One region of the Paenibacillus sp. JNUCC31 genome, then DNA from elsewhere that is predicted to be linked to it. Evidence: riboswitches for the same ligand, from Rfam matches in the RefSeq annotation. Region 1 holds a riboswitch; the other holds the start of a gene.

Region 1 (15,017 bases):
GGCATGATCGCACAAGATAAAGAAAAACGAAGCAATAAGTGAAGAATGTATGGAAAATAACCATTATCGGGCTGAGAATACATTAGAGGAAACATTTTGAAACATTTTGACATTTGCTACGTATTTATTTACATGAGGAATGCCCAGTGAGTATGGAATTGCGGCAGAAGAGAGGAGGAACGGGATATGGAGTCCATCTATTGGGGGTGTCTAATCGGAGGTGCGATATTTGCGGTCGTCAGCCTTGTGCTAGGTGACTTGATTGACGGTTTGCTGGACGGGGCCTTTGAATTGCCTGGCCTTGATTTTTTCAAACCCGTTGTGCTTGCCGGTTCCATTACAACGTTTGGCGGGGCTGGCATTATGCTGACACGTTACAGCTCTATGACTGCCATGTCGGCACTGATACTATCCCTGCTTATAGGTATAGCTGCAGCCATGCTGGTATTCTTTGCTTATATCAAGCCGATGCGTAACAGTGATGTCTCCATTGCATTTTCAATGAAAGAGCTGTCTGGGAAAATTGGTGAGATCACCATTCCCGTGCCGGAAAAAGGGTTTGGTGAAGTCATGATCAAAATTGCTTCTGGTAATACGGTTCATATCGCATCCAGCTTTGAACATCGTCCCATTGCGGCGGGAGCGCGTGTTGTAGTGGTGGATGTAACCGAAGGTGTACTGCGTGTATCGGAATGGGATGAAGATGTACTTAAAGATGTTTAAGAAAGTTTAACAGTAAGCAGTTTAAGCACTCATGAATGAATAAGGGGAGAGATGTGGAATGAATTTAGATTGGGATGTGTTGTTAATTCCTGCAATTGTAGTCGGTGTAATTCTGATTCTTGGTTTGGCTTTCTGGGCGAGGTACAAAACGGTTGGACCGGATGAAGCGATGATCGTCACGGGTTCATTCTTGGGGAGCAAGAACATTTCCGATGATGACTCTGGTCGCAAAATTAAAATTGTTCGTGGCGGCGGTGCATTTATTTTGCCCGTGTTCCAGCAATCTGAGTTTATCTCGCTGTTGTCCCATAAGCTGGACGTCTCTACACCAGAAGTATATACGGAACAGGGTGTGCCGGTCATTGCCGATGGTGTCGCCATTATCAAGGTTGGAAGCTCTGTAGAAGACGTGGCCACTGCAGCCGAGCAATTTATTGGTAAGCCTGTTGAATCGTTGAGAGGCGAAGCACAGGAAGTTCTGGAGGGGCATTTGCGGGCCATCCTCGGAACGATGACGGTGGAAGAAGTATACCGTAACCGGGATCGCTTCGCGCAAGAGGTTCAAGGTGTAGCTGCCAGAGATTTGAAAAAAATGGGGCTGCAAATTGTCTCTTTTACCATCAAAGATGTTCGTGATAAACAAGGCTATCTGGATGCCCTCGGTAAACCGAGAATAGCAGCTGTCAAGCGGGATGCTGAAATTGCGGAAGCGGAAGCGATGCGGGATGCACGTATTCAGAAGGCCAATGCGGAAGAACAGGGGCAAAAAGCCGAGTTGCTGCGTGATACGAATATCGCTGAAGCTGCCAAAGAGAAGGAACTGAAAGTAGCGACGTTTAAACGGGATCAGGATACGGCGAAAGCGGAAGCCGATCAGGCGTACCATATCCACGAAGCACGTGCGAGACAAACCGTTGTGGAAGAAGAGATGAAGGTTGAACTTGTTCGTAAAGAACGTGAGATTGATCTGCAAGAGAAAGAAATTATCGTACGTGAGAAGCAATATGATGCTGAAGTGAAGAAAAAGGCAGAAGCCGATCGTTATGCGGTGGAGCAGGCTGCCGAAGCGGATAGAACCAAAAGAATGCGTGAGGCGGAGGCAGTACAGTACTCCATTGAAACGCATGCCAAAGCAACAGCTGAGCAAAAACGACTTGAGGGTCAGGCCATGGCAGATGCGGAACGTGCCAAAGGTACAGCGGATGCAGAAGTTATTCGTCTGAGAGGACTTGCAGAAGCGGAAGCGAAGGAGAAGCTGGCTGAAGCATTCCAGAAGTTTGGCGAAGCTGCAATACTCGACATCATCGTCAAAATGCTGCCTGAACTTGCTGGTAAAATTGCGGAGCCGATCTCGGCGATTGATAAACTTACTGTTGTGGATACAGGTAAAGGTGAGGGTGCAGCACGTGTAAGCAACTACGTAACCGAACTCATGGCTACGGCTCCAGAGATGCTCAAGAGCGTCTCCGGTATTGATGTGGAGCAATTAATCAAAGGACTGACCAAACCCAAAACATCAGCACCTGTTGCCATACAGCAAAGTGAGCCTGTAACCACACCGTCCATAATCGATAAGATTGTGGAAAGAGCTGGCGTTGACGAGTAAGAGATGGTCTCATCATGCACTCGTGCTCTATTGACCTTAAGGCGAATTTTTGTTACTTTTTAAGCGAGACGTCCGGCGCGATTTGCCCGCTCCGGATGTCTTTTCGTTTTTACTAGGGTGTGAGTGAATCATGCCTATGATGGTGTGAAAAAAAGAGGTGCAAACATTGAGTAGCCTGCATGTAAACAAAGCGCTAAATAATAATGTAATTATTGCACAGCATCCTGACCACGGGGAAGTCGTCGTGATTGGTAAAGGCATCGGCTTCAACCGGAAAACCAATGACATTATTCCACTGATGGCTGTGGAAAAGATGTTCATTTTGAGAAATCAGCAGGAGCAAGAGCAGTACAAACAGCTTCTTCCACAGGTGGATGAGGCGTTGATCGAGATTATTAACGAAGTCATTACGTATATTGCAGAGCGTACGGACGTTCCACTCAACGAGCATATTCATATTGCTTTGACTGATCATATTTCTTTTGCTTTAAAACGCAAGGAACAGGGAATTGTCATTCAGAATCCTTTTCTATATGAAACCCGTGAGATATATCCAGATGAATATCGGATGGGAGAGTACGCTGTCCGACTGATCAAGGAGAAAATGAGCGTAGACTTGGGATTAGACGAGATTGGCTTTATCGCACTCCATATTTACAGTGCAATGACCAATCAGAACATAACTCAGGTGCGTGAACATTCCCAATTGATCACCGATTTGGTGAATTTGGTTTCTGACCAACTCGACTATTCATTTGAAACGGAATCTCTCGATTACTCCCGTTTGTTGACTCATCTTCGTTTTGCCCTTGAGCGTGTACGTCGGGGAGACAAAGTCGAAGAACTCCATAAATTGGATTCTCTGTTGAAGTTGGAATACCCTGAAATGTACTCGCTTGCATGGAAACTGACGAAAGTAATGGAGAAGAGACTGAATCTTCCGGTATATCCTGCCGAAGTGGGGTATCTGACGATTCATTTGCAGCGTCTGAATCAAAGGAAAGAAGAAGACAACAAGTGAAATATTTCCACAGGTGGAATTCCAATTTAAGAATTTTTGTGTAAAGGCTTGCACTGAATTTGAAGTGGTGCTACAATGGTTCCGTAATCAAGCAACTGAATAAACATAAGCGACGTGTTACTGATTCGATCAGGCATGAGTTATTAGAGTGTGATTGTTCTTACCTTATACAGGGTATGCTATACCCGAAGGTTGGCACAGTTCACTTTATTAATTCATGCCTTTTTTGTTTTTCCCCTTGCTTGCATCACGACATATAATCTTAGACGAAAGGGTGAATACGAAGCGATGTTTAAAAAGCTTTTTGGTGTATTGCAAAGAGTAGGTAAGGCACTTATGTTGCCGGTGGCGATTCTGCCAGCCGCAGGTTTGTTGCTCGGAATTGGTAACATGCTTGTGAATCCGGACTTTCTGCAATATGCAACGGCACTTGACACTCCTTGGGTGAATTCAATTGCCACGATCATGATGAACGCGGGTCAGATCGTATTTGATAATCTGGCATTGCTGTTTGCCGTCGGTGTAGCCGTCGGCTTAGCCGGAGGCGAAGGCGTAGCAGGTCTTGCGGCAATCATCGGTTATCTGGTTATGAACGTCACATTGGGTACTGCCGTTGGCGTTACACCGGCTATGATTGGTGAAGTACCGGGTTATGCCAGTATTCTGGGCATCCCTACATTGAGTACAGGCGTGTTCGGAGGTATTATCATAGGTATTGCCGCCGCGCTATGTTACAATCGGTTTTTCAAAATCGAGTTGCCTTCTTACCTGGGTTTCTTCGCAGGTAAACGTTTTGTGCCGATCATCACTTCAGTCGTTTCCCTCTTAATCGGGTTGCTTCTGGTGATTATCTGGCCTCCGATTCAAAATGGATTGAATGCCGTATCTCACTTCATGGTAGATACAAGTCCGACATTGTCGGCATTCATTTTCGGAGTCGTGGAACGGTCATTGATTCCGTTCGGTCTTCATCATATTTTCTACTCTCCATTCTGGTTTGAGTTCGGAGAATATGTGAACAAGGCTGGGGACGTCATACGTGGGGACCAGCAAATCTTCTTCAATCAACTGCGTGATGGTGTGAACCTTACAGCGGGAACGTTCCAAGTTGGTAAATTCCCGTTCATGATGTTCGGTTTGCCAGCTGCTGCACTTGCGATGTACCATGAAGCAAGACCGGAGCATAAAAAATATGTTGCAGGGATCATGGGTTCAGCTGCGCTGACATCGTTCCTTACAGGGATTACAGAACCTCTTGAATTCTCGTTCCTGTTTGTGGCACCCGTATTGTTTGCAGTACACTGTATCTTTGCAGGTTTGTCTTTCATGACGATGCAAATTCTTGGCGTCAAAATCGGGATGACGTTCTCCGGTGGATTCATTGACTTCCTGATCTTCGGGATCATTCCGAATCGCACACCTTGGTGGGATGTTATTATCGTAGGTTTGATTCTTGCGGTGATCTATTACTTCGGTTTCAGGTTCATCATTCGCAAATTCAACCTCAAAACACCAGGACGTGAAGAGGCTACACCTGAGACATCTTCCGGTGGAAGTTCAGGATCAACGGATGAGCTGCCACACAATATCCTTGCCGCCTTCGGTGGACAGGAGAATATCAAACATCTGGATGCATGTATTACTCGTTTGCGGATTGAAGTGAATGAGAAATCCAATGTTAATAAAGATCGTTTAAAACAATTGGGTGCATCTGGCGTACTGGAAGTGGGTAATAATGTACAGGCCATCTTCGGTACACGTTCAGATACAATCAAATCGCAGATGCAGGATATCATTGCAGGACGAACCCCGGCACCGACACCAGCCGCTGATGTCACACCAACTCCTGAAGAGGAGAAGGCACAGGGAGCAGAAGGTGAGCGCATTATTGCCGAAGATATCGTCATGCCAGTAAATGGTGAATTGATGGATATCACAAACGTGCCTGACCCGGTTTTTGCTGAAAAAATGACAGGTGACGGTTTCGCTGTTCTGCCACATGATGGTACCATTACATCGCCGGTGTATGGTAAAGTGTTTAACGTATTTCCAAGCAAACATGCCGTAGGTATTATGTCCGACGGTGGCAAGGAAGTGCTTGTTCATATAGGTGTCAACACGGTGAAGCTGAAAGGTCAAGGCTTTAACGTGCTTGTACAGGAAGGTGATCTGGTATCGGCAGGTCAACCGATCATGGAAGTCGATCTGGAGTATGTCAAAGCTAACGCTCCTTCGATCATTTCACCAGTCATCTTCACCAACCTGCCAGAAGGATCAACTGTCACCCTCAAGAAGAGTGGTGTGCTCAAAGTTGGCGATCAGCCAATTATTGAGATAAAATAAGAAGTGTTATCCTTATGGCAAGCAAGTGTTAATATATGCAATGCCTAAACTAAATTACTGAAAGTGAGATGATTGTAATGCAACAAACATTCAGAATTACAGACGAAGATGGTATCCACGCACGTCCGGCGACAGCCCTGGTTAATACAGCAAACAAATTTAAAGGTGCAGAATCCTTTGCAGAAGCTAACGGCAAAAAAGTAACATTGAAATCCATCCTGGGCGTACTTTCCCTCGGTCTGGAACAAGGCGATACCATCAACATCATCGTTGAAGGTGAAGGCGAAGCGGAAGCTCTTCAAGCGCTGACTGATGTTATGGTTAACGAAGGGCTGGGCGAAATTAATGCTTAATGTCTCCGGGATCGCGGCTTCGGCGGGTATTGCTATCGCCAAGGCGTTTATCTTGGAGCATCCCGACTACTCTGTAGAAAAACGCCAAATCAACGACGTTGACGCAGAGATCGCAAAACTCGACTCAGCGCTGGGCAAGTCCCAGGCTGAGCTGGAGGCGATCAAAGAGCGTACTTTACAAGAGCTTGGCGAGAAAAAAGCTGAAATTTTTGCTTCGCATTTGCTCATTCTGAATGACCCGGAACTTATTGATCCGGTTAAAGCGAAAATTGCTGATGAGAAGGTTAATGCAGAATTCGCATTGAACGAGACCGCATCGCAATTTATCTCCATGTTCGAGAACATGAAGAGTGCATACCTGCAGGAACGTGCGGCTGACATGCGTGACGTTACCAAACGTGTGCTGAATCACTTGCTTGGTATCGACTTCATGAGTCCGGCTGAGATCAGTGAAGAAGTGATCGTGCTTGCTGAGGATCTGACGCCTTCCGACACAGCTCAATTGAACCGTCAATATGTTAAAGGTTTTGCTACCAACATTGGTGGACGTACTTCTCACTCGGCAATCATGGCTCGTTCTCTTGAAATCCCGGCTGTTGTGGGTACCAAGGACATTCTGGCTCAAGCCAAACAAGGCGATATGATTATCGTTGACGGTCTGGATGGTCATGTTTTGGTTAATCCAACGGATGAGGTCATTGCGGAGTATCGTTCCAAACAGGAGCAGTATGATGCACAACGTGCCGAGTGGAGAAAACTGCGTGACGAACCAACCGTAACAGTGGACAACGTTCATGTTGAACTTGCAGCCAACATCGGTACACCGAATGATGTAACTGGTGTTCTGGAGAATGGCGGCGAGGCAGTAGGTCTGTACCGTACCGAATTCCTGTACATGGGCAGAGACAAGCTCCCTTCCGAAGACATTCAGTACAATGCTTACAAAGCGGTACTGGAAAAAATGGAGGGCAAACCTGTTGTCGTTCGTACACTCGACATCGGTGGAGACAAAGAGCTTCCATATCTGGATCTGCCAAAAGAAATGAATCCATTCCTCGGCTTCCGTGCAATTCGTCTGTGCCTGGACCGTCAGGATATTTTCCGTACACAATTGCGTGCCTTGTTGCGTGCAAGCGTACATGGTAACCTGCGTGTCATGTTCCCAATGATCGCAACACTGGGCGAATTCCGTGAAGCGAAGGCAGTCCTGCTCGAAGAGAAGGAAAAACTGGTAGCTGAAGGTATTGCGGTATCAGACAGCATCCAACTGGGCATCATGGTCGAAATTCCTTCGACTGCAGTTCTTGCGGATCAATTCGCCAAAGAAGTTGATTTCTTCAGTATCGGAACGAACGATCTGATTCAATACACCATGGCTGCTGACCGTATGAATGAGCGTGTCTCCTATCTGTACCAACCTTACAACCCTGCCATTTTGCGTTTGGTTAAGATGGTAATCGATGCAGCGCATCGTGAAGGGAAGTGGGCTGGCATGTGCGGAGAGATGGCTGGAGACGCAACAGCAATTCCATTGCTGCTTGGTCTTGGATTGGATGAGTTCAGCATGAGCGCAACCTCCATTCTGCCAGCTCGCAGTCAGATCACCAAGCTGTCCCGTGCGGATATGCAGGAACTGGCTGCCAAAGCTCTGGATATGCAAACGGCTGAACAAGTTGTTGAATTGGTTCAAAGCATTCAAGCGTAATGTAATTTTATGGGGTTTCCACCCGATTTTAAGGGTTTCTTTTTCCGATAAAGTGCTGCAGTCGTGCAGCGGTTTTGCCGGTATCCGCGATTCATTGTGGATATCGGCTTTTTTTGTGATAAACAGGACAATGTGATTCGGACTCTAGTGTGTAATCAAACTGTCTTTAAACCTCGGTCTGAGAACTGAAGGGCGACTGAACGTGGTTAAAGTAAACAAATGCGCTATATTCTGAAATACGAGGTTGCGTTCTTCAGTAGGAGAGTGATGCGTACTTCATAAGCGAAAGTGCAAAGAACTAAGAGAGGAAAGCTAAGGGATAAAAGCTAAGAGATTAGCACTGGGGGGAAGCTTTCAGTAATAGGTGCTTAGTGCAAAGGAATCTGTGACATCTTATTCCGGGATTTGAAGTACCTGCAGATATCTAAAGAACCTGATACACGCTATGTCGGAATCTACAGCCATTATTAGCATTTTTGTGAGGGTATTTAGAGAAATAACGTGTCTGATGTTTCTAAGAATTGAAAGAGTCGCCTGCGGAGGTCAAATAAGACATCCTGGGTTCGTTAGAACATTTTCTGGCTTGGTACTATCCGTCACAGGCTATCCGTCGCAGGCATCCGAAAGTCCGGGCTTCCAGACCTGGACGCTGGTATACATCGGAGCATAGCTTGCCTGAACATGAGACAGGCACTAATAGGATGAAGATGAGCAGGAACCGTGACATTAGTAAAGAGGAGTCAACTCGAAAAGCTCTTGCTGATTGGAATTATCAGCAAGAGCTTTCGTGAGAACAATGATTTGATTAACTGCAAGCGCAGTTCAGAACAGGCTTACGGGCTGCTGTAGTTTCATCCAGACGGGTAACCGGTGTGCCATAAGGGGCATTGAGTACCAGTTCAGGGGTCTCTTCTGCTTCCTTGGCAATGCGAATCATCGTATCGATGAACCCATCAAGTGTTTCTTTGCTCTCGGTTTCCGTCGGCTCGATCATGATGCACTCCTCAACGTTCAGCGGGAAGTACACGGTTGGCGGGTGATATCCAAAATCAAGCAAACGTTTGGCGACGTCCAGTGTGCGTACACCATACTGTTTTAATCCCCGGCCAGACATCACGAATTCATGTTTGCACACGCCTGGATACGGAATCTCGTAGTAAGGAGCAAGACGTGCCATCATGTAGTTGGCGTTGAGCACCGCACATTCCGATACCCGGCGCAAGCCTTCTGGTCCATAGGTACGAATGTAGGCATAGGCACGCACCAGAATACCGAAATTGCCGTAATACGCTTTGACCCTGCCAATGGATTGATCCCCTTCGCGATCGAATGCATACATACCCTCATCCGTTTTGATGACCATCGGTTTTGGCAAAAACGGAATCAAGCGGCTCTTCACGCCCACCGGGCCGGCCCCAGGTCCACCTCCGCCGTGCGGAGTACTCATCGTTTTATGCAAGTTCAGATGCACTACGTCGAAGCCCATATCGCCAGGACGGGTAATACCCATAATGGCGTTGGAGTTGGCTCCATCGTAGTACAGCAAGCCACCAGCCTGGTGCACGATGGAGGCAATCTCCTGAATGTCTTTTTCAAAAAGTCCGAGTGTGTTCGGGTTGGTCAGCATCAGCGCTGCGGTATCCGAACCAACAGCTGCGCGAAGTGCCTCCAGATCTACCAGACCGTCTGCGCGGGATGGTATCGTTACCGTTTCGAAACCTGCTACGGTTGCACTTGCCGGGTTGGTGCCATGAGAAGAATCCGGTACGATGACTTTGGTGCGCTGTTCACCACGACCTTCATGGTAGGCACGGATCATCATGAGCCCGGTCCATTCGCCATGTGCACCAGCAGCAGGTTGCAGCGTAACAGCATCCATGCCCGTCAAGCCTGCAAGGTCATTTTGCAACGTGTAGAGTAGTTCAAGTGCACCCTGAATGCTGGATTCGTGCTGATATGGATGGATTTTCGCGAATCCGTTATAACGGGCGACATCCTCATTAATCTTCGGATTATATTTCATCGTACAAGAGCCAAGTGGATAGAATCCGTTATCTACCCCGAAGTTGCGACGGGAGAGGGCAGTGTAGTGACGAATGACGTCCACTTCAAAAACCTCAGGCAACGCTGCTGCTTCCGACCGCAGCATTTCCCGGGGAATCAGCGAATCGACAGCTTGCCGGGGAACGTCACATTCTGGCAAGGAATACGCGACCCGACCCAGACTGCTGAGTTCAAAGATCAATGATTGCTCCGGTGCTGGAGAGGCAGCTTGGGCAGAGATGTTCGTAACTGTTTCAGTTTGGCCCGAAGTGGAGACTGAGGTTACTGTTTCCGAGTGGCCTGTTGCTGAAGTTGTCGTCGTTGTCTTTGTTGTCGTTTCTTGAGTCACAGCGATCCCTCCATTACACGTGCGAATTCGTCGATCTCTTCCTTGCTGCGTCGTTCAGTAACGGCGATGAGCATATGTCCGGCGAGCTCTGGATAATCGCGTCCAAGCTCATAGCCGCCAATGTAACCTGCATCGAGCAATTTCAGTTGCAGGGCATCCACATTCGTTCCTTCAGGCAGTTGGACAACAAACTCATTGAAGGTAGGTGCAGTAAACGTAAGAGAAACCCCTGGAATTGCGGTAAGCGTGTTAAGGGCATAATGACTCTTTTGCAAATTCAAATCAGCGACGTCGATCATGCCTTGTTTACCCATAATGGACATATAGACAGAGGCGCTCAGCGCGAGTAAAGCCTGGTTGGAACAGATGTTGGACGTCGCCTTTTCACGGCGAATATGCTGTTCCCGTGCTTGCAGCGTGAGTACAAAGCCACGCTTGCCGTTGCGGTCCGTGGTCTGGCCTACAATTCGGCCAGGAATCCGGCGCATATGAGCCTGGGATACGGCAAAATATCCGCATGTTGGACCGCCGAGTGAAGCGGCGATGCCAAGAGGCTGCGCGTCGCCAACGACGATGTCAGCACCCAGCTTGCCTGGGGCTTCCAGCAGACCCAGCGACAGCGGGTTGGCACTGACCACGAGCAGACCCTTGTGCGCATGCGCCAGGTCTGCGGCCTGTTTTACATTTTCCACGGCGCCGAAGAAGTTCGGGCTCTGAATCATAACGGCTGCGGTGTCATCGGACACGGCAGCTTGCAGGGCATCCCAGTCTGTTACACCATTTTGGTACCCGATCTCAACAATCTCCAAATTGAGGCCGTGTGCATAAGCTTGCAATACCTGACGGGATTCGGGGTGCACGGTACGCGATACAATCAGCTGTTTGCGGCGGGTTGCCGCTGCGGCCAGATTGCCTGCTTCCGCAAATGCAGTTGCACCATCGTACATGCTGGCATTGGCTACAGCCATGCCTGTTAACTCACAGATGTAAGATTGAAACTCGAAAATCGCCTGCAATTCTCCTTGGCTGATCTCGGGTTGATAGGGCGTATAGGCAGTGTAGAACTCGGAACGGGAAATGACATGATTAATGACAGAGGGCACGTGGTGATCGTAAATGCCTGCGCCCAGGAAGCTGGCGTGTGTCTCGAAGTTGGCATTCGCTCCCGCCTGCTTCGACATATGACGTGTCAGTGCATATTCATCGAGTTTGGAGGAAACAGGCAGTTCGCCCTGATAGCGAATCTCCTGTGGAATGTCATGGAACAGATCCTCCATCGTTTCCACACCGATGGTTGCCAACATGGCACTCTGATCCTGCTCAGTCATGGGAATGTAGCGGTGCTTGCTCATGCTTGATCAGCTCCTTGAGTAGGTGTCTTTGGTGCACGTGTCCGTTTATGAAAAGGGGTCTTCACAACCTCGGCTTTCAATTTCTTGCCGCGAATCTCAATCTCCAGTGGGGTACCCAGTGCAGCATATTTGCTGTCAATCAAGGCCAGCCCCAGATTGCGTTTCAGCGTAGGCGATTGGGTGCCTGTAGTCACTTCACCAATCTGTGCGCCTTCGGCGTAAATCGGATAATGGGGGCGGGGAATGCCGCGCTCCAGTACTTCGATACCGACCAGCTTGCGGACAGGCCCGTCATTTTTTTGTCGCAATAAGGCTTCATGTCCGATAAAAGGTTCGGCATTCAGCTTCACAAACATGCCCACACCAGCCTCCAGCGGCGAAATGGTTGCAGACAATTCCTGCCCATACAGGGGAAGCTTGGCTTCAAAGCGCAGCGTATCCCGGGCACCCAGTCCTGCCGGGACAAGTCCATGACCTTCTCCCGCCTGCATCAATCCATTCCAGACCGCAGCGGCCTGTTCGGCAGGAACATAGAGCTCAAAGCCGTCTTCACCGGTATATCCGGTGCGGGATAACAGCAATGTAACCCCACATACCTCCGCATTCAACACAAAACGGAAGGGCTCTATCGAAGACACATCGGTATCTGTCACCGTCCCGAGAATGTCCACTGCTAGCGGACCTTGCAGAGCAAGGAGCGCCGTCTGATTTGAATCATTGGTCATTGTTACGCCTGGCATCATGTGCTGCTGCAGCCATGCCCAGTCCTTGTCGATGTTGGAGGCGTTAACCACTAGCATATAATGCTGGTCTTTCAGTTTATAGATCAGCAGATCATCGACCACGCCGCCATCCGGATAACACATTAACGTGTATTGGGCTTGACCGGTAACGAGTGTTGTTACATCATTGGTGGTCATGTGCTGTAGAAAAGCTTCCGCGTGTTCCCCTTGGACAGTGAATTCACCCATGTGGGATACATCAAACAGTCCGGCACGTTCTCGCACCGCTTCATGTTCTTTCTGAATTCCGCTGAATTGTACCGGGAGCTCCCAGCCGCCAAAATCAATGCATCGTACGCCTTCATATTGCTGATAGAGTGGAAAGAGTGGGGTTCTAAGCAAATCGGACATCCAATCACCTCGTTATGGGCCGTCAACCGGCCGAGTGTATAACCGTGGAGCAATGAATCTGGCATCAACTTTTATTATAAAAGTAAGGTGAAGACGCTATAGGCAGTGCCGCTCTATAACCTGTTTTCGTTTTTTTTGGGAAAAAGGAAAAGGACAGGCCAAAGAATAGGCATGCCAGAAGCACGCTGTATTCTTAGGCTCTGTCCTTGGTACCTGAGAGTTACCCCGCCGCATGATGCAGCAGGTTTCCCCTTGGGTGATCGTAACGCCCACACAGGGCGAATAGATGCTCTCCAGAGTTGCGTCCCGTAAAAGTCCTTTTGCCTGAGAGATTCACCTCCGCTTGTCGGTGGTTTACTCCTTCGGCGTTACCGCATGTACACCCTGATTCGGGTGTCAAGGGTAATCTCTCCCTTTACATTCATCCGCGGGCATTGCATAGACCAATAAACACATTTACTACTCTCATTAAAGCCTGAATCGACTATTGATGTCAAGAACGATATCATAGAAATTGAGAAAAAATCCGAATGATATTATTAATTTAAATTATAATGTTCGTATATTTTTAAAGAGTGCGCTTACTTTTCTAATATTCACCATTATATGTAGGGAGTGTTCATTTGAGTTACAGGCATATAAGAAAGAAAATCAAATAATTTGTAAGGTATCTTGACATTTGATTGGGAAATATCATACGCTATGTTCTGGGAAAAAGGTTAAGGTCAAAGAAGCGCATGCACTCATTAATGAAAAGCGAGGCGGATATCGATGAGCGAATTGAAAAGTGATTTCCTGTACAGTGAAGAGCACGAATGGGTGCAGACCGTAGGGGAGGATACCGTACGTATTGGCATTACCGAGTTCGCGCAGCATCAGCTGGGTGACATTGTGTTTGTTGAATTGCCTGACCTTGAATCGGATGTAAAGGCAGAAGACAGCATTGGAACGATTGAATCCGTCAAAACCGTTTCGGATTTGTTTTCTCCTGTAAGTGGAACCATTGTGGCTGTGAATGACGCATTGCAGGATTCCCCGGAGCTAGTTAATAACTCTCCATATGAGGAAGGCTGGATGATTGAGATCCGTGTTGAGGGCGATCTGACAGCAGCACTGTCCACATTGATGAATGCGGACGCATATCGTAAACACACGGAATAATATTATTTTACATTATTTTACGATTCCAGGGTGAAGAGCTAAGCTAGAGCTTGATACGAACGCCCGTTTAACGTGAAAAGAGTAATCCATTGAAATATGTGCAGTTAGTGATACTGATGATTTGACCATAGTTTAGGCGCAATTGCTTCATCTGAAACAGGATGAGCAGTTGCGCCTTTTTTCCGTTATTCGCGCAGCATGGGCGTGGCATATATTTACATTTTACACGTCATTAAAATGGGGTTATTCGTGGGAATGATACATGAAAGGGAATATGACAGATTCATTTCAGCTAAAAGGATAAATCAATCGGACAAACCTTCAAATTTAAATCTTGTCATCAACGTTCATGACGGAAGTAGGTTTTCATTTCGTTGTGGAAGATACCGTTTTCATTTACGATATGTTTGTGAAATGAAGATTTATTTCAGATTTATACCTTGTTCGTCTGGATCATCATCATTGTCAAAAATTCAGTAGAATGAAGGTTTAATATGTTGAGGAGGTTTTCGATATGAGTTCAGTGGACGCAAAATCCGAAAAAAGCGGAGGAATACGGGTCGGCGTTCAGAAGTTTGGACGTTTCCTGAGCGGTATGGTTATGCCGAACATGGGTGCATTTATCGCCTGGGGTCTGATTACGGCATTGTTCATTCCAAAAGGATGGTTCCCTAACGCAGATTTTGCATTGCTGGTTGATCCAATGATCAAATATTTGCTGCCTTTGTTGATCGGTTACACAGGCGGTACCATGGTACACGGCCAACGTGGTGGTGTAGTCGGTGCGATTATGACCATCGGGGTGATTGTGGGCAGTGACATTCCGATGTTTCTTGGTGCCATGATTGCCGGACCATTGGGAGCCTGGGTCATTAAGAAATTTGACAAGGCTGTCGAGGGCAAAATCAAATCCGGATTTGAGATGCTGGTTAACAACTTCTCCGCTGGTATTATTGGTGGGATTTTGGCCCTTCTGGCCCTTAAAGGCATCGGTCCTTTCGTTGAAGCAATTAGCAAGGTGTTATCGGCCGGGGTAGAAACCTTGATGAATGCCGGTCTTCTCCCGCTGGTCAATCTGATCATTGAGCCAGGAAAAGTATTATTCCTGAACAATGCCATCAACCATGGGATTTTGACACCGATTGGTACAGATCAAGCAAGAGAACTGGGTCAATCCGTTTTATTCATGCTTGAATCCAATCCAGGACCTGGACTCGGCATTTTGCTG
Region 2 (15,017 bases), 2.2 Mb from region 1:
CGCGGCCAATCCGGTTGACATAGTAACTTATATGGTATGGAAGCTGTCCGGACTTCCACGTGAACGCGTTATCGGTACGGGTACATCCATTGATTCTTCACGTCTCAAAACGCTGCTGTCTGAGGTATTCTCCATTGATCCACGCAGTGTGCATGGATACGCGCTCGGAGAGCACGGAGAATCCCAATTCGTGGCATGGTCGCATGTGACCATCGGTGGCAAACCGATCATGCATATTATGGAGCAGCACAAAGAACGTTTTAAACATCTGGATCTGGAGGATATCGCTCGCAAGACGAAAGATGCCGGGTGGGAAATCTTCACACGTAAAGGTTCCACTCAATTCGGAATTGGTAATGCACTCGCACATATTACCCGTTCAATTCTTAATGATGAGCATAAAATCATTGCCGTCTCTGCGATTCTGGATGGAGAGTATGGACAGAGCAACGTCTGTGCCGGTGTACCAGCCATTATCGGCGGGAATGGAATTCAGGAGATCATCGAATTGAATCTGGATACGGCTGAACGTGAGAAATTCGATCGTTCCTGTGAAGTACTGTCAGGCAACATTAATCGCCTAACCTTGGTATGATCCATCCCTTCTGCTAATTAAATAATCCTAAACATCAATAAGCCAATGAGCTCCCGAGGCGGGAGCCTATTGGCTTATTGATTGCATGTTTGCCTATAATATACCCGCTCACTACTGCTCAACTTGGTGCAAGCTGGGGTTCATCTGTCGGCCCCCACTGTTGAAGCACCCGTTTCAATTCACTCAGCATGACCGGTTTGCTAATGAAGTCACGCATCCCAATCTCCAAACAGGCTTCCTTGTCTTCACGTTTGGCATTACCCGTAACCGCTATAATAGCCGGTATCCGCTCCTGCGGAATCAATCGGTGTACAAGATCTGTCGCTTTGAGCCCATCCATGACAGGCATCTGGAGATCCATCAATACGATGTCATAGGTATTCTGCGAAATGGCTTCGATAGCCTCGACCCCATTCGTGCACACATCAGCTTGGTAACCAAGCTTCTCCAGATACTCTGTGAGAATTTTTCGATTAACCGGATGATCTTCGGCAACCAGGATACGCATCGCTACCTTATCGCCCTGGCGTGTACGATCATGGCTGAACTGGCGTGCAGTCTTCTCCGCAGATACATCTACACTTGTCGCAGGCACTGCGAAGCGGAAGGTCGAACCTTTCCCCTCCTCACTTTCCACACTGATACTGCCACCCATAATTTCTACGAGCCGCTTCGATATGACCAGCCCAAGACCGGTACCCCCATACTTGCGGTTAATAACCGGGTGCAGTTGAGAGAATGACTGGAATAGCTGATCCAGCTTATCCTCTGGAATACCAATTCCCGTATCCTTTACTGCAAAGTCCAGCAAACTCGTTTCCGGACGGCTGCCGTGAATGATATCAACCGCGACATCAATACTGCCCTGATTCGTAAACTTCAAGGCATTACTGACCAGATTGACGAGAATCTGCCGAATACGCATCGCGTCACCCACCATAAATTCAGGAATGTCCGGATTGAGACGATACCGTATCTTCAATTGTTTTTCTTCTGCTCCAGGCGAGAACAGTTCCGCTACCTGCTCCAACATCTTGCGTAACGAGAATGGTTCGAAGGCTAGAGCCATTTTGCCAGACTCCAGCTTGCTGAAATCCAGGATATCATTCAGAATGTTCAACAATGCATCGCCGCTCTCACGGATGATCTCAGCATATTCACGCTGTTCCTCCGATAGATCGGTGCCGATTAACAATTCTGTCATGCCTACAATTCCATTCATCGGTGTACGAATCTCGTGACTGACCATGGACAGAAATTCCGACTTGGCCTGTGCCGCAAGTTCGGCCGTCTCCTTGGCGCGCATAATTTCACGATCGCCTGTCACATCATTAAACACGATAACGGCGCCCTGGATCTGACCCTCATCGATGATCGGTGTAACCTGATATTCCACCAGGAAGCTTGTTCCGTCTTTACGCCAGAACACATCCTCCTTAACCGTACGGCACTGCCCATCCATCACCGTCATCTGAATAGGACATTCTTTTTTGGGAAAGTAACTGCCATCTGCACGTGAATGGTGGATGATGGGATGTGAGCTTTTGCCAATAAACTCTTCTACTGTATAACCGAACATGGATGCCGCAGCCGGGTTCATGAATCGGGTAATCCCCTCTGCATCCAATCCATAGATTCCCTCTGTAACCGAGTTAAGAATCAGCGCATGCTGCTTGCTAAGCTCCTGAATCTGCTCCGTATAGTCCTTACGCTCCGTAATATCGGACAAAATCCCATACACACCCACGAGTTCCTGATCCACAATAATGGGGACATTAATGATGGATACATCAATCTTTCGGCCGCGGGCATTCACGATCCTTGTTTCATAATGCTGGGGTTTACCCTGTTTGACCAGTTCAAAATAAGCTTTTCCGGCGTGAACTTCACTCTGATCCAGATGAGAAAGAAAGGACTGACCCATCAATTGGCTTCGAGGGATGTCCAGCATTTTTACCAAATTGCGGTTCACTGCGTTGTAATTCCCTACCAGATCCAACGAGTAGACCGCAGCCGGATTGTGCTCAAATAAGGATTTGTAACGCTGGCGACTCTCCCGCAGACGTCTTTCTGCATCCTTGTGCTGTGTAATGTCACGACTGATACTTACGATCTGTGTGCCCTTGTGCAACTCTCCGGCCACTGGCTTCGCCAATGTTTCCATCCAGATGTAGTGCCCCTTCTTGTGCAGCACACGCATCTTGCAGCCATTCCCGCTCAATGACAATTCCTGTAACACGGGGTAATCCTCCGGGTGACAGTAATCCCTCAGAAACCTTCCTGTCACCTCTTCTGGACGATATCCGAGCAACGGATAGACAGAAGGGGAAACGTATAACAGCTTACCGTCCAGGGAGGTTGTAGTAATGAGGTCCTGAGCATGGTCAGCCAGCATCTGATACTTCTCCTGCGTTTCCTGCAATTTACGTTCCACTTCTACCATCTCGGTTACGTCCCTGGCGATACCGTATATCCCAACGATCTCTTCTTGCTCCGTTATGGGCACATAGGTAATCTCGGCATGTTTGAGAGAACCATCTCTATGATAAAATGTGATCGAATTACTAACTGAATGTCCAGCCAGTACCTCACGAATATATTCTTTTCGTAACTCCTCACTCTCAGGGGGACAGATCCCCACTCGATTCATCCGACGGAGTTCTTCAAATGTATACCCTGAAATCCGCTCAATAGAGGGATTGGCATCAATATAATTTCCATGGATGTCCATCACATATATGGCATCCGGGTGGTTAAAAAACAGTGATCGGTAAGAACTCCCCTCAGAAATAATGCGCTTCAGAGTTTCCGTTTTATTAATATCCAAGGCTTACCCCTCTTTTCTTTAGCCTTCAATCCATATAACACCGGATCATAATAACTTCCGGAAGAATAGGCTTACCCTCGAATAACCAGGTTAAGCGGGATAGAAACACCTTTTTATATTTTACCAGATTCCAATTCAATTTTGCTTACAAGCTCCTCACCAAATCCCGTTAAAACGACAAAAAATCCCCTCTAGTGACACATGCCGTCATTCATGATGACATATGCCTTTTCTTTGTAGAAGGGAAGTTTTGTATGCGAGTTTATGGATGGTTTCTTGTCACTCAAATTTCTTTTTTTCTAAAATATAAAACGCCGATAAGCATGAAGAGTACAGCACTGCCTCCAACTACCGTCAGCATGGTCTCGAGTGGAACATTGTAAGCTCCAAATCCCTCGCCTTCCATCGGCGTCATTAAGATCATTGGCTGCGCCCAAGGGTAATACGGGCCAAAAGTGACCGAGTTGACGATCAGAATATTGGGTACTGTCAACGCAAAATTCAATGCCAGCGGCGCCGCAAAGCTGCTCCATACCAAGGAAACAAACATCTGCAGAGCAGCAAGCGGCAAACAGGCGAACAAGCCCAACAACAACTTCTCTGCAAGGAATCCCCATGGAACAGGAGCTGTCAACCCCTGAAGCTGACCAGCAAGCAAAATGGAACCCAGCAACAATAGTTGCGTCCCCGCCAGAAGAAGCAGCACGATTGTCAGTTTGCCGGCATATACGCCTGTACGGGTGAGCGGCAAGACCAGCATCTGTTTCCAGCCTCCTCCTGCATGTTCGAAGCGGCAGACAAAGGAAGTAAATACACCAGTCAGAATCGGCAACAACAATAAACCATGCAGGAAGACCATTGTTGTCATCAATACACGCCAATTCCCGGAGGGGGTGGATAACAGCCCAATAAGCAGCGCAATTAAGGGACTCAGCAGGATCAGAAGCCACACGGGAGACTTGCCCATTTTCAGCCGCTCAGCGGACAAAATCCGGAAATAGGTTGTGGCAAAGCTCATTCAGGCCACATCCTTCCGGCTGAAGTGAATCATACCCAGCAACATGATCAGCAAGCCCATACCTATACCCATACCTGCATACATCCATGAATGGGGTCCATTCCAGGCCATTTGTGCCCAAGCAAGCGGGAAGTACGGTGAGATACTGAGCGAGAACATCCCCATCACGGCGAGAATAATGCCCAGGGTTACGGGAAGTGCCTGATTTTTGGTGACCATCGTGAGCCATAGCTCCAATGACAATACAGGAAGCGCCCCGGCCAAAGGCAGCAGCCCCAGTCTGATGGTATCCGTCCATGGTATCTCACTGGCATCGAATCCGAGCACGAGCCCCAGACCTACCACCCCCACCGTTAACAATAAAGAGGAGACGATAAGCAAGATGCAAGCCAGCATGAATTTTGCCAGATACACGGCAGTTCTCGGAATGGGTAATGCCAGAAGCTGTTTCCATGATCCCTGCTCATGTTCAACATTGGCAATCATTGAACTAAGAATAGTCGCCCCCAACATCAAAGCGAGGGGTACAAACACAACCACATTGTTCAATAAGCCGCCCCACAGATTATCCCCATACTGCTGTTTCAGATAATCCAGACGTAATCCGAAGTTCAACGCCTGCATCGCTGTCAGCCCAATGGGCGCCAGAAACACGAGGAACCAGATACCTTTGCCGCGGATTTTGAGCCAATCGGACGATAATGCTCGGCCTGTCATACGTTCGCCCCCTCACCGATGACCCGCATGAACAGGTCTTCCAGTGATTGACGATGCTCTTCCACGCGATAGACCGCGTGATCCTGCTCGACCAGTCGGCGTACCAGCAAGGCGATTGCACTATTATCCATATAAGGGAACGTCAGGGCTGCTCCTTGCCGCTCGCCGAACTGCCCTTGCTCCCTTGCAAGCTTCATCGCCTCTTCCGGCTCGGATACGGTTAGTCGAATGGAGCTGCCTGTCTGGCTATGCAGATTCGCGATGGTATCCTGAAGCACCATCTTGCCCTCACGAATAATGCCGACACGGCTTGCCATCTGCTCCACTTCACTCAGCAAATGGCTGGAAACGAGGACCGTGATGCCATGTTCCAGTGGCATGCGTTTGATTAGTTCCCGAATCTCCTGAATTCCCGCAGGATCGAGTCCATTCGTGGGCTCGTCCAAGATAAGCAATTCCGGTTCGCCCAACAATGCACTGGCAATACCCAGACGCTGCTTCATGCCAAGAGAGTATCCTTTCACCGAGCGTTTCGCGTCGCGGGTCAGATCGACAATGGAGAGCACTTCGTCAATCCTCGATTTGGGTACATTGATAATCCGGCGCAGGGCTTCCAGGTTCTCCACCGCGTTCAGGTGTCCGTAATACGATGGATATTCAACCAAGGAACCTACACGCCGCAGAATATCCATGCGATCTTTGCGGATATCTTTGTCGAATATACGGATGACTCCTTTGGTTGGCTTGATTAAGCCAAGAAGCATGCGAATCGTTGTTGTCTTTCCGGCACCGTTGGGACCCAGGAAGCCGTAAATATCTCCCTTTTTAATATGCAAGTCAAGCTCACGGACCGCCGCACGATCCCGATAAGTTTTCCATAAATTAGCGGTTTGAATAATGTTATTACTCACTGTTAATCACCTCGGATAACATCGTAACCTTCCAAGGTTAAAACGGAGTTCTTTCCAAGTTTAAGTTTAGTTTAAAAATAGATATAGATACGGACCCCTTCCGGTGAGCTATCCAGCCGCTTGCGCAGTCCCATTTCTCGAATCAACAGATCCACAATGGATAAGCCCAGGCCTGTTCCTTTGGTATCGGAATCCTCCTGGAGTCCAGGTCCCCGATCTTGAATAACAAGAGCAACTCTTCCTTGAACCACACTTGTCGATATGCCGATATATTTTCCGCAGGCTGCATGACGAATCACATTCTGAAACAGGTTATCGAGAACACGGCGCATGCCCTGCTCATCGACCTGCCAGATTAATGGTTCTTCCGGCAGATCAATATCAATCTCATATTGTTCTTTCTCCCAAACGGGGTACCAAGCCGCTGCGGCCTCCCTGACAATTCGCAGGATGTCCTTCTGTTCCAGCTTCAGAGTATATTTCCCACTGGCGAGCAGGTTATAAGACAACATGTTATCAATGAGTCCGCTCAAGTCATCCATTTTGGCTTCCATCCGGCGCAATGAATTGTCCGCAGTTGCGCTTAGCGGCTCTTTGTGAAGTGAATGCATGTGTCCACGAATTACAGTCAGCGGCGTACGCAGATCATGCGACAGTCCCGCAACCAGACGTTTGCGCAACTGTTCTTCCTCCCGTTCCCGGTGACGGCTGTCTGTCAACTGATACACCATTGCATTGAATGATTCTTCCAACTGTCCGATCTCGTCGGATCTGAGAATGTCCACAGGAAGCGGAATGCCTTCTTTGCCCGGAGTCATCATTGCCGTCTGCAGCCGAATGAGTCGCTTGCGAATTCGCGCAAAGAACAGGATCGACATGACGATGAACAACAGGAGGATGATCATCATCAAGACGCCCAAATACAAGAGTTCCATGGGCCAATTATTCTGCGATTTTTCCAACAGATACCGGGGTACCTCAATTACCATAAAGCCCTGACCCTTGTCCTCGTTGTCGCCTCCCACAAATGAAACCACCGTAAGTGGATCACGATAGGAGGCTTCCTTCATAAATTCGAGGGCAGAGTTTGCATCCCATAAGTCAGGAATTCGGGTCACTGCCGCATTCTTGTCATTCCGTGCCCACTTCAACGTGGTTACCGTTATTCCGGCCTGCGTTGACTCCGTTACGTTAACGTCTTCCCCTCCGAGTATATATGCCGTTTCGCCCTTCTTGTTCACATAATACATTGACGATTTTGGATATTTACCGTGTAGCTGTTCCAATCGTTTATGAATCTCTTCCGGTGTAGCCCCATGTAGTTCCTTGGACTCCCTGGACCACAAGTTGCTGATTTTCGTAGAGTCCCCATAGGGGGCTGTATTCTCTATATTGGTATTGTTCACCACCACAACGTAAATGATGGATGTGAGCGGAAGAACAACCGGAACAAATAAAACCGCCGCCAGGATCAGCAACATATAACGGGACATCAGGGACCTTCCAAAGCGCAGCTTACGTTTCCCTGCCGGAATTCGGTCCTTACGCCCTTCTCCCTTCATCCTCTCTCGTTCTCCGGATCTCCACCTCATGGCTTCTTCACGCGGTACCCTACACCGCGGATCGTTTGAATGATGGCAGGGTTCGCCGGATCAAGCTCCAGCTTCTCGCGCAAATGTCGAATATGTACCATTAGTGTCTTGTCCCCGTCGAGATAAGGCTCATTCCAAACAGCCTCGTAGATCTGTTCTTTTGTGCGAATCATGCCCATATGCCTGAGCAGATAGGCGAAGATATGAAATTGTTTGCCTGATAAAATAATCTCTTCCCCGGTTTCCTCATTGACGATCCGATGGTCCTTCTCATAGATGGACAGATGATCCAGCTTTACGACGGTTTCGGACGAGACATCCGTTCCCGCCTTCCGCAGTTGCACTTCAATTCGGGCAGCGAGTTCATCAGGATGAAACGGCTTGGTTACATAATCATCGGCAAAATCGAGCCCATGCAGCTTGTCGTCAATGGACGTTCTGGCCGAGAGCATGACGATGGGCACAGAAGGATGTTCCTTTTTGAGCCGCTGCCCGACTGTAAATCCATCCAGCCCCGGCAGCATGACATCCAGAATAATCAGCGAACAGCCTCCGGCGGCTTCACCCGCGCCCTCTCCACTTCCGAGCCATATGACCTCATAACCACGTTCCTCCAGGTCAGCTCTGACCCATGTCGCAATTTCCGTATCGTCTTCAATGTATAACAATTTTGTTTTCATGCGTAAATTCGTTTCCTTTCTGCACCCTTTGGGTTAATTATATATCTAAACATAATGGAGTAAGCTGTATGTATGAACGAAGCGATGCACCGTACAACGGGGACTCCGTTACTTTTATTTGTATTATACCTTAATCTCCAGATTCAGAAATATCATGTCATGAGGTCCATGAAGTACATACAAAGGGTATATACGGGAGGAATTTCAACATGCTGCTGGAAGCCATCTATCATCAACCCAAGCGAAACTGGGCGTACGCCTACGACAAGGATACCGTTCGTCTGCGTCTGCGCGCCAAAAAGAATGATCTCACCGAAGTCTACGCCATGACGGGTGACAAATACGCATGGGACAATACCAAAGAACTGATTCCTTTAGCCAAGTTCGCATCTGACTCCATGTTTGATTATTACGAGGGTGAAATAAAGCCACCATATCATCGCCTGAAGTACTCTTTTTTGCTAAAAAGTGGAGACGAGCAGATCTGGATGTCCGAAACGGATTTTCAGGAACATGAACCTGACGATCCCGGGCAAATGTTTCAGTTCCCGTATATTCATCCGGGTGCTGTTTTTACACCACCTGCTTGGGTGAAAGATGCTGTTTTCTATCAGATCTTCCCCGAGCGGTTTGCCAATGGCAATCCTGAACTTAATCCGGAGAATGTCGAACCTTGGGGCGGCGAACCTACACCGTTTAATTTCTTCGGCGGTGACCTCCAGGGTGTGATGGATCATTTGGACTATCTTAGCGAGCTGGGCATTAACGCTATATATTTTACCCCCATCTTCGCAGCAACTACCAACCATAAGTATGATACCGAGGATTATCTGCGGGTAGGTCAGCATTTCGGTGATGCAGACACGGTCAAACGACTGGTCAAGCTGTGTCATGAACGTGGCATCCGGGTGCTCCTGGACGCGGTATTCAATCATTCAGGGAAGACGTTTGCGCCATTTGTGGACGTGCAGGAGAACGGGGAGAAGTCCAAGTACAAGGATTGGTTCCATGTGCATGAATTTCCGCTGGATGTGAAGGATGGCATCCCTACCTATGAGACCTTTGGATTTGAGCCTCACATGCCGAAGCTGAACACGGAAAATCCCGAGGTGAAGGACTATCTGCTCAAGGTTGCCGAGTATTGGATTAAGGAAGTGGGTATGGACGGCTGGCGACTGGATGTCGCGGATGAGGTGGATGATGCATTCTGGCGTGACTTCCGCCGAGTGGTGAAAGCTGCAAATCCGGATGCGTACATTCTCGGGGAGATATGGAATGAATCCTCAGCCTGGCTGCAAGGTGACCAGTTCGATGCCTCCATGAACTATCCGTTTACCGATGCCGTGAATGGTTTCTTTGTGAGAAATAAAATGAATGCCGAGACGTTCGCGGACTCTATCGGCCGACAATTGTCACGTTATCCGCTGCAGGCGAGCGAAGTGGCCTTCAACCTGCTGGACAGCCACGATACACCGAGGCTGCTCACGCTATGTGAAGGTGACCAGCGCAAGATGAAGTTGGCAGCGCTGTTCCAGTTCACTTACCTGGGCACACCGTGTATCTATTACGGGGACGAGATTGGGCTGGATGGCGGCGCTGATCCGGGATGCCGGAAATGCATGGAGTGGGACGAAGCGAAGCAGGACCGCGAGTTGTTCACCTTTTATCAGCAGCTCATTGCACTTCGCCATGCTCATCCTGCCCTGCGCGCAGAAGGCCGCGTTCGATTCCTGCAGGCCCGTGCCGAAGGAAGCCAGCTGGTCCTGGAACGGCAAAGTGACGAGGAACGCATTCTGATCTTGTTCAATCGCTCGGAAGAAACGGCTATCGTCGAGCTGGAAGCGGGTAACAGGGAATGGAAGGAATTATTTGGAGAGAATTATCGTACAGCGAAGGAAGAGGGTATTCTGGCGGTCGAGCTGCCCGCATATGGATACGCTGTGCTAAGTTCGAATCCCGTGTAATACGATAAATAAGCGCTACAGAGACCTGTAACGGATCTGTTGAGCGCTTATTTGGCGTTAAGGATCGATCATTGGAACAGTCACAGTTTAACATCAGGATTTTTGTTGCGAAACTCATTCTGACGCGTTTAAGGAGATTATGCCTTAGCTTCTGGTTCATTTTCACCAGGAGACTCAGACTCAGACTCAGGTTCTGCACGCTTCGCCTTCGGTTTGGCCAGCTTTTCCATCATTTTCCGTCCTGTTGGCGTTTGAGCGAGCCCGCCTTGAGCCGTTTCACGGTGCCTGCTTGGCATCGCACTGCCCACTTCAAGCATGACATCTATAACTTCGTCTGACGGAATGGCACTGCGCACCCCGGCTAGTGCCATATCGGCCGCAGCCAGCGCGGTTACCGCACCGAGTCCGTTACGGACGATGCACGGGATCTCCACGAGGCCCGCAACCGGATCGCAGATGAGGCCCAGTGTATTTTTTAACGCGAGACCTACCGCATGGACAACCTGCTCTGGTGTACCTCCTCGTAGTTCAACCATGGCACCCGCAGCCATGCCGATTGCTGAACCTACTTCCGCCTGACAGCCGCCTTCCGCACCGGAAATAAACGAGTTGTTGGCAATAACATATCCAATCGCACCAGCACAGAACAGACCGTTTACCAAATGCTCGTCACTCCAGCCAAACCGCTCCTGGGAACTGATAAACACACCTGGAATAATGCCGCAGGAGCCCGCTGTCGGTGTCGCTACGATCCGGCCCATGGAGGCATTCACTTCAGATACACACAGGGCATACGCCATAGCTAATGCAGAAGCATCTCCAGAGCAAGTCTCACCTTGGCGAATGTACTCGGCCATTTTTTTGCCGTCTCCGCCAGTCAAGCCGCTTCGTGATGTCGTATCTTCTGTCAGTCCTTTGTGTACAGCTTCCTTCATCACCTGATAGTAATCCGACATCTGCTGCACAACACCCGCTCTTGGAGTATTGGTTTCCTGAACCTGCTCTTCGATCATCAGTTCGGCAATGGTTTTGGACTCCGCTGTACAGATGGTATTCAGTTCATGTAGATGTTTAAACCGCATCCGGCTCCACTCCTCTCTTCAAATCGATGACGCGAATTTCAAGTACATGGTCCAGCGATCGCAGACGATTCAACATCTCGGGATTTGGCACACCATCCATCTCCATCGCAGTCAAGGCTTCACCATCCCTGGCTTTCCGATCAACTTGCATATACCCGATGTTCACACCTGACGAGCTGATTGTGGACGTTACCGAAGCGAGAACCCCAGCTTTGTCTGAATGACGCAGAACAAGCGTCGGAAACTCTCCGCTGATCTGTACCCGGAAATCATTCAAGGCATGAACCGATACACTGCCACCACCAATGGATGCACCGATTAAAGAACATTTGCGCTCCCCATGCCACAATTCAATCTTGACCGTATTCGGATGGGGAGCTGGCAGACCGCTTGTGAAAAACTCAACCTCCATGCCCGCTTCCTCAGCATATTGCTCTGCATCCGGGATACGCGGATCGTCGGTGACATAATCAAGCAGACCACCGATCAACGCGAGATCCGTGCCGTGCCCCTGATACGTATCGGCAAACGAGCCGTACAGAGTAAGCCGGGCCCGTTCTGGCGTGCATCCCAGCCACTGACGGGCAATTCGTCCCAATCGTGCCGCTCCAGCCGTATGTGAACTTGATGGCCCTGTCATCGACGGGCCAATAATTGAAAAAACGTCTTTAAAACGCATCGCAAACCCTCCATTTATAATCGTCATTTTCATCCAGACCTACGCCCATAATGTTCCTTTATTACTGAATGATGACATCAAAAAAGGACAGAAGAAGGCTATGAGCCCTCTCTCTGTCCTCGATACCTGAGAGTTTCATGATAAGAAGCACGTTAGATGCCTTCCCTGTATTTCACAGGTGACGCACCTTGCAAACCCTTGCCGCTTGATCATATACCCCTTGGGTGGCGCAGTTCGCGCACTCTCCAGAGTTGCGTCCAACGATGGTACATTTACCTGAGAGATTAACTGCTGCGCCGGGTGCGCAGCAGCTTGCTCCTTCGGTGCCTGAATGCCAGCCATAACTCAGCCTGCCCAGGTCTCTCCCGCTCGCTATCATTCGCTTGTATGGAACCATTCTGATCTTGTACCAGAACGATAATTGAAGTTTTGACTACTTTCTCATTAAGATTAATCGACCGGAAGATCAGTGTCAACAAACTTAACGATTTCTTTGTTAATCTTTACTTTTTTCCATTTTACACACAGGAAAAATCAACAAATTGTAAACTTTCATCACATGAATGTGTTAATGCGTTTCATCCCGAAAGCGCATACATTATGATTGTTTTATTTTCGATGAGCCATATCTGTGGTTAGTACTATTTATGTTACGATCCACAGAACGGTTCGGGTATTCATCGCCTTCTTTGTATCAAATTAGAGTGGTACGTGCGAATATCGTAGCATGATTGTTTTTATTATGGAAAACTATTCCATATGAAGGATCATACAAAAAAGCATAACCCCCAAACGATCTCGCCCGGGAGTTACGCTTCCTTCTATCTCTATAAATCTATCTCATACTCTATCCCAATATAACAGTTAACCGAAACGTCCCATAATATATTCCTGCGTCAGACGGTTGTCCGGGTTGGTAAAAATATGCTCCGTATCCCCATGCTCAATCATGTTTCCCAGGTAAAAATAGGCCGTATAATCCGAGATGCGTGCCGCCTGCTGCATGTTATGGGTAACAATCACGATCCGCAGCTCTTTCTTGAGCTCCGAGATCAGTTCCTCAACCTTGCCCGTGGATACCGGGTCAAGCGCAGATGCCGGTTCGTCGAGCAGCAAAATTTGCGGCTCAACTGACAATGCGCGGGCGATGCAGAGCCGCTGCTGCTGTCCGCCCGAGAGGGCCAGGGCTGACTCATTCAGTCTGTCCTTGACCTCATCCCAGAGCGCAGCGCGGCGCAAGCTTTTTTCCACAATCTCATCCAGTGCCTTCTTACTCTTGATACCGCGGTAGCGGGGGCCAAACGCGATATTGTTGTAGATGGACTTGTGGAAAGGGTTAGGCTTCTGCCACACCATGCCAATCTTCTGGCGCAGCTTGATTACATCTGTGCCGGGTTCATTCAGATCATTGCCATCCATCCAGATATGTCCCTCCGTGCGGGAACCGGCAATCTCGTCGTTCATCCGGTTGAGCGACCGCAGGAATGTGGATTTCCCACAGCCGGAAGGCCCGATGAGCGCCGTCACACTCGCTTCGGGAAACGTCAGGCTAATCTGCTTCACTGCCTGGAAATGCCCATAATATATGCTTAACTGTTCCGTACCGAAAGGTATGGCCATGTTGGTTCCTCCTTATTTCGAAGCTGTCATGCGGCGGTAAACCACCCGACCGATCCAGCGTGCACTCAGATTGAACGCCAGGACGAGAAGTACAAGCACGGCTGAAGCGCCAGCTGCTATCTCTTTGGAATCCGGGCCAATGCCTTCACTGTTCACTTTCCAGATGTGCACGGCCAGTGTCTCTGCCGGACGCAGTGGATTGATTGGTGATCTTGGGCTCGTTGGATTCCAATCCGTGAAGTCGAGCGGAGGACTACTCATACCCGCCGTGAACATCAGGGCTGCTGCCTCACCGAAGATCCGGCCCGATGCCAGAATCGTACCTGTAATTAAGCTGGGCAAAGCCACAGGCAACAGAATGGAAGTGATAATCTTCCATTTGGACAATCCAAGTGCAAGACCCGCTTCCTTCTGCTCTTTCGGTACGGCTCGGAACGCTTGCTCCGTTGTACGCACCATCAGTGGAAGGTTAAATATGGCAAGAGCCATGGCACCCGATAACAGGGAGAAGCCCAGACCAAATGTATTAACGATCAGCAAAAGTCCGAACAAACCAATAACGATGGACGGGAAGGAAGATAACACTTCGACCACCAGACGAATAAAGCTTGTAATCCGGCCCGGCTTAGCGTACTCAGCCATATAAATACCGCCACCCCATCCAAGCGGAATAGTAATAATCAAGGTCAGAACAAGCAGGAAGATCGAGTTAAACAGCTGCGGGCCGATCCCGCCGCCGCCCTTGAGCAACTGTGGTGCACTGGTCAGGAAGTGCCAGTTAATCTGACCAATCCCCCGTATCAGAATGAAGCCGAGCAAGCCGAGCAGAAGAACAACAATGAACAGGGCCAGCACAACGATAACCGAAGTTGCAATTTTATCTACCGTTTTAGCCTTCATTTTCATACCCGGTTCCTCCTTTCAAGCAGGCGAACCAGAATGACGAAGACAAAGGTCATCACCAGCAGGACAAGCGCCATACTCCACAGTGCATTGTTATGAACAGAACCCATCGTGGTGTTACCCATACTCAGGGTAATTACACTTGTTAACGTTGATGCCGATTCGAGTAAGGATGTCGGTACATGCGGTGCATTCCCGATGACCATCTGTACAGCAAGGGCTTCACCAAATGCGCGAGCCATACCCAGTACAATCCCTGTCAGCAAGGCAGGCAGAACGGTCGGAATAATGACCCGATAGATCGTTTGCCAGCGAGTCGCACCCAAGGCGTAGGAAGATTCACGAAGACCTTTAGGCAAGGCAGACAATGCATCCGCCATAATACTGGTTACGGTAGGCAGAATCATAACAGACAGAACCAGACATCCG

Evidence for each region. Region 1 has a riboswitch for glycine ahead of gcvT (glycine cleavage system aminomethyltransferase GcvT). Riboswitches for the same ligand answer to the same signal wherever they lie in the genome.
Region 2: it holds a riboswitch for glycine, as region 1 does, so the genes downstream of both, sdaAB (L-serine ammonia-lyase, iron-sulfur-dependent subunit beta) here and gcvT (glycine cleavage system aminomethyltransferase GcvT) in region 1, are expected to answer to the same signal.

Annotation. Positions count from the first base shown of each region.
Region 1 covers NZ_CP062165.1:1,721,670-1,736,686, reverse strand. Annotated here, with positions in the region: gene JNUCC31_RS07340 (NfeD family membrane protein) at 187-723, shown strand; gene floT (flotillin lipid rafts scaffold protein FloT) at 782-2,329, shown strand; gene glcT (glucose PTS transporter transcription antiterminator GlcT) at 2,496-3,350, shown strand; gene ptsG (glucose-specific PTS transporter subunit IIBC) at 3,639-5,693, shown strand; gene JNUCC31_RS07320 (HPr family phosphocarrier protein) at 5,771-6,046, shown strand; gene ptsP (phosphoenolpyruvate--protein phosphotransferase) at 6,039-7,751, shown strand; gene gcvPB (aminomethyl-transferring glycine dehydrogenase subunit GcvPB) at 8,557-10,035, opposite strand; gene gcvPA (aminomethyl-transferring glycine dehydrogenase subunit GcvPA) at 10,140-11,495, opposite strand; gene gcvT (glycine cleavage system aminomethyltransferase GcvT) at 11,492-12,628, opposite strand; glycine riboswitch at 12,827-12,927, opposite strand; glycine riboswitch at 12,931-13,053, opposite strand; gene gcvH (glycine cleavage system protein GcvH) at 13,400-13,789, shown strand; gene JNUCC31_RS07290 (PTS mannitol transporter subunit IIBC) at 14,304-15,017, shown strand, end outside.
Region 2 covers NZ_CP062165.1:3,930,301-3,945,317, reverse strand. Annotated here, with positions in the region: gene JNUCC31_RS17135 (L-lactate dehydrogenase) at 1-595, shown strand, start outside; gene JNUCC31_RS17130 (PAS domain S-box protein) at 714-3,422, opposite strand; gene JNUCC31_RS17125 (ABC transporter permease) at 3,706-4,440, opposite strand; gene JNUCC31_RS17120 (ABC transporter permease) at 4,441-5,157, opposite strand; gene JNUCC31_RS17115 (ABC transporter ATP-binding protein) at 5,154-6,068, opposite strand; gene JNUCC31_RS17110 (HAMP domain-containing sensor histidine kinase) at 6,140-7,630, opposite strand; gene JNUCC31_RS17105 (response regulator transcription factor) at 7,657-8,340, opposite strand; gene JNUCC31_RS17100 (alpha-glycosidase) at 8,550-10,304, shown strand; gene sdaAA (L-serine ammonia-lyase, iron-sulfur-dependent, subunit alpha) at 10,442-11,386, opposite strand; gene sdaAB (L-serine ammonia-lyase, iron-sulfur-dependent subunit beta) at 11,376-12,065, opposite strand; glycine riboswitch at 12,177-12,316, opposite strand; glycine riboswitch at 12,321-12,443, opposite strand; gene pstB (phosphate ABC transporter ATP-binding protein PstB) at 12,930-13,685, opposite strand; gene pstA (phosphate ABC transporter permease PstA) at 13,698-14,585, opposite strand; gene pstC (phosphate ABC transporter permease subunit PstC) at 14,588-15,017, opposite strand, start outside.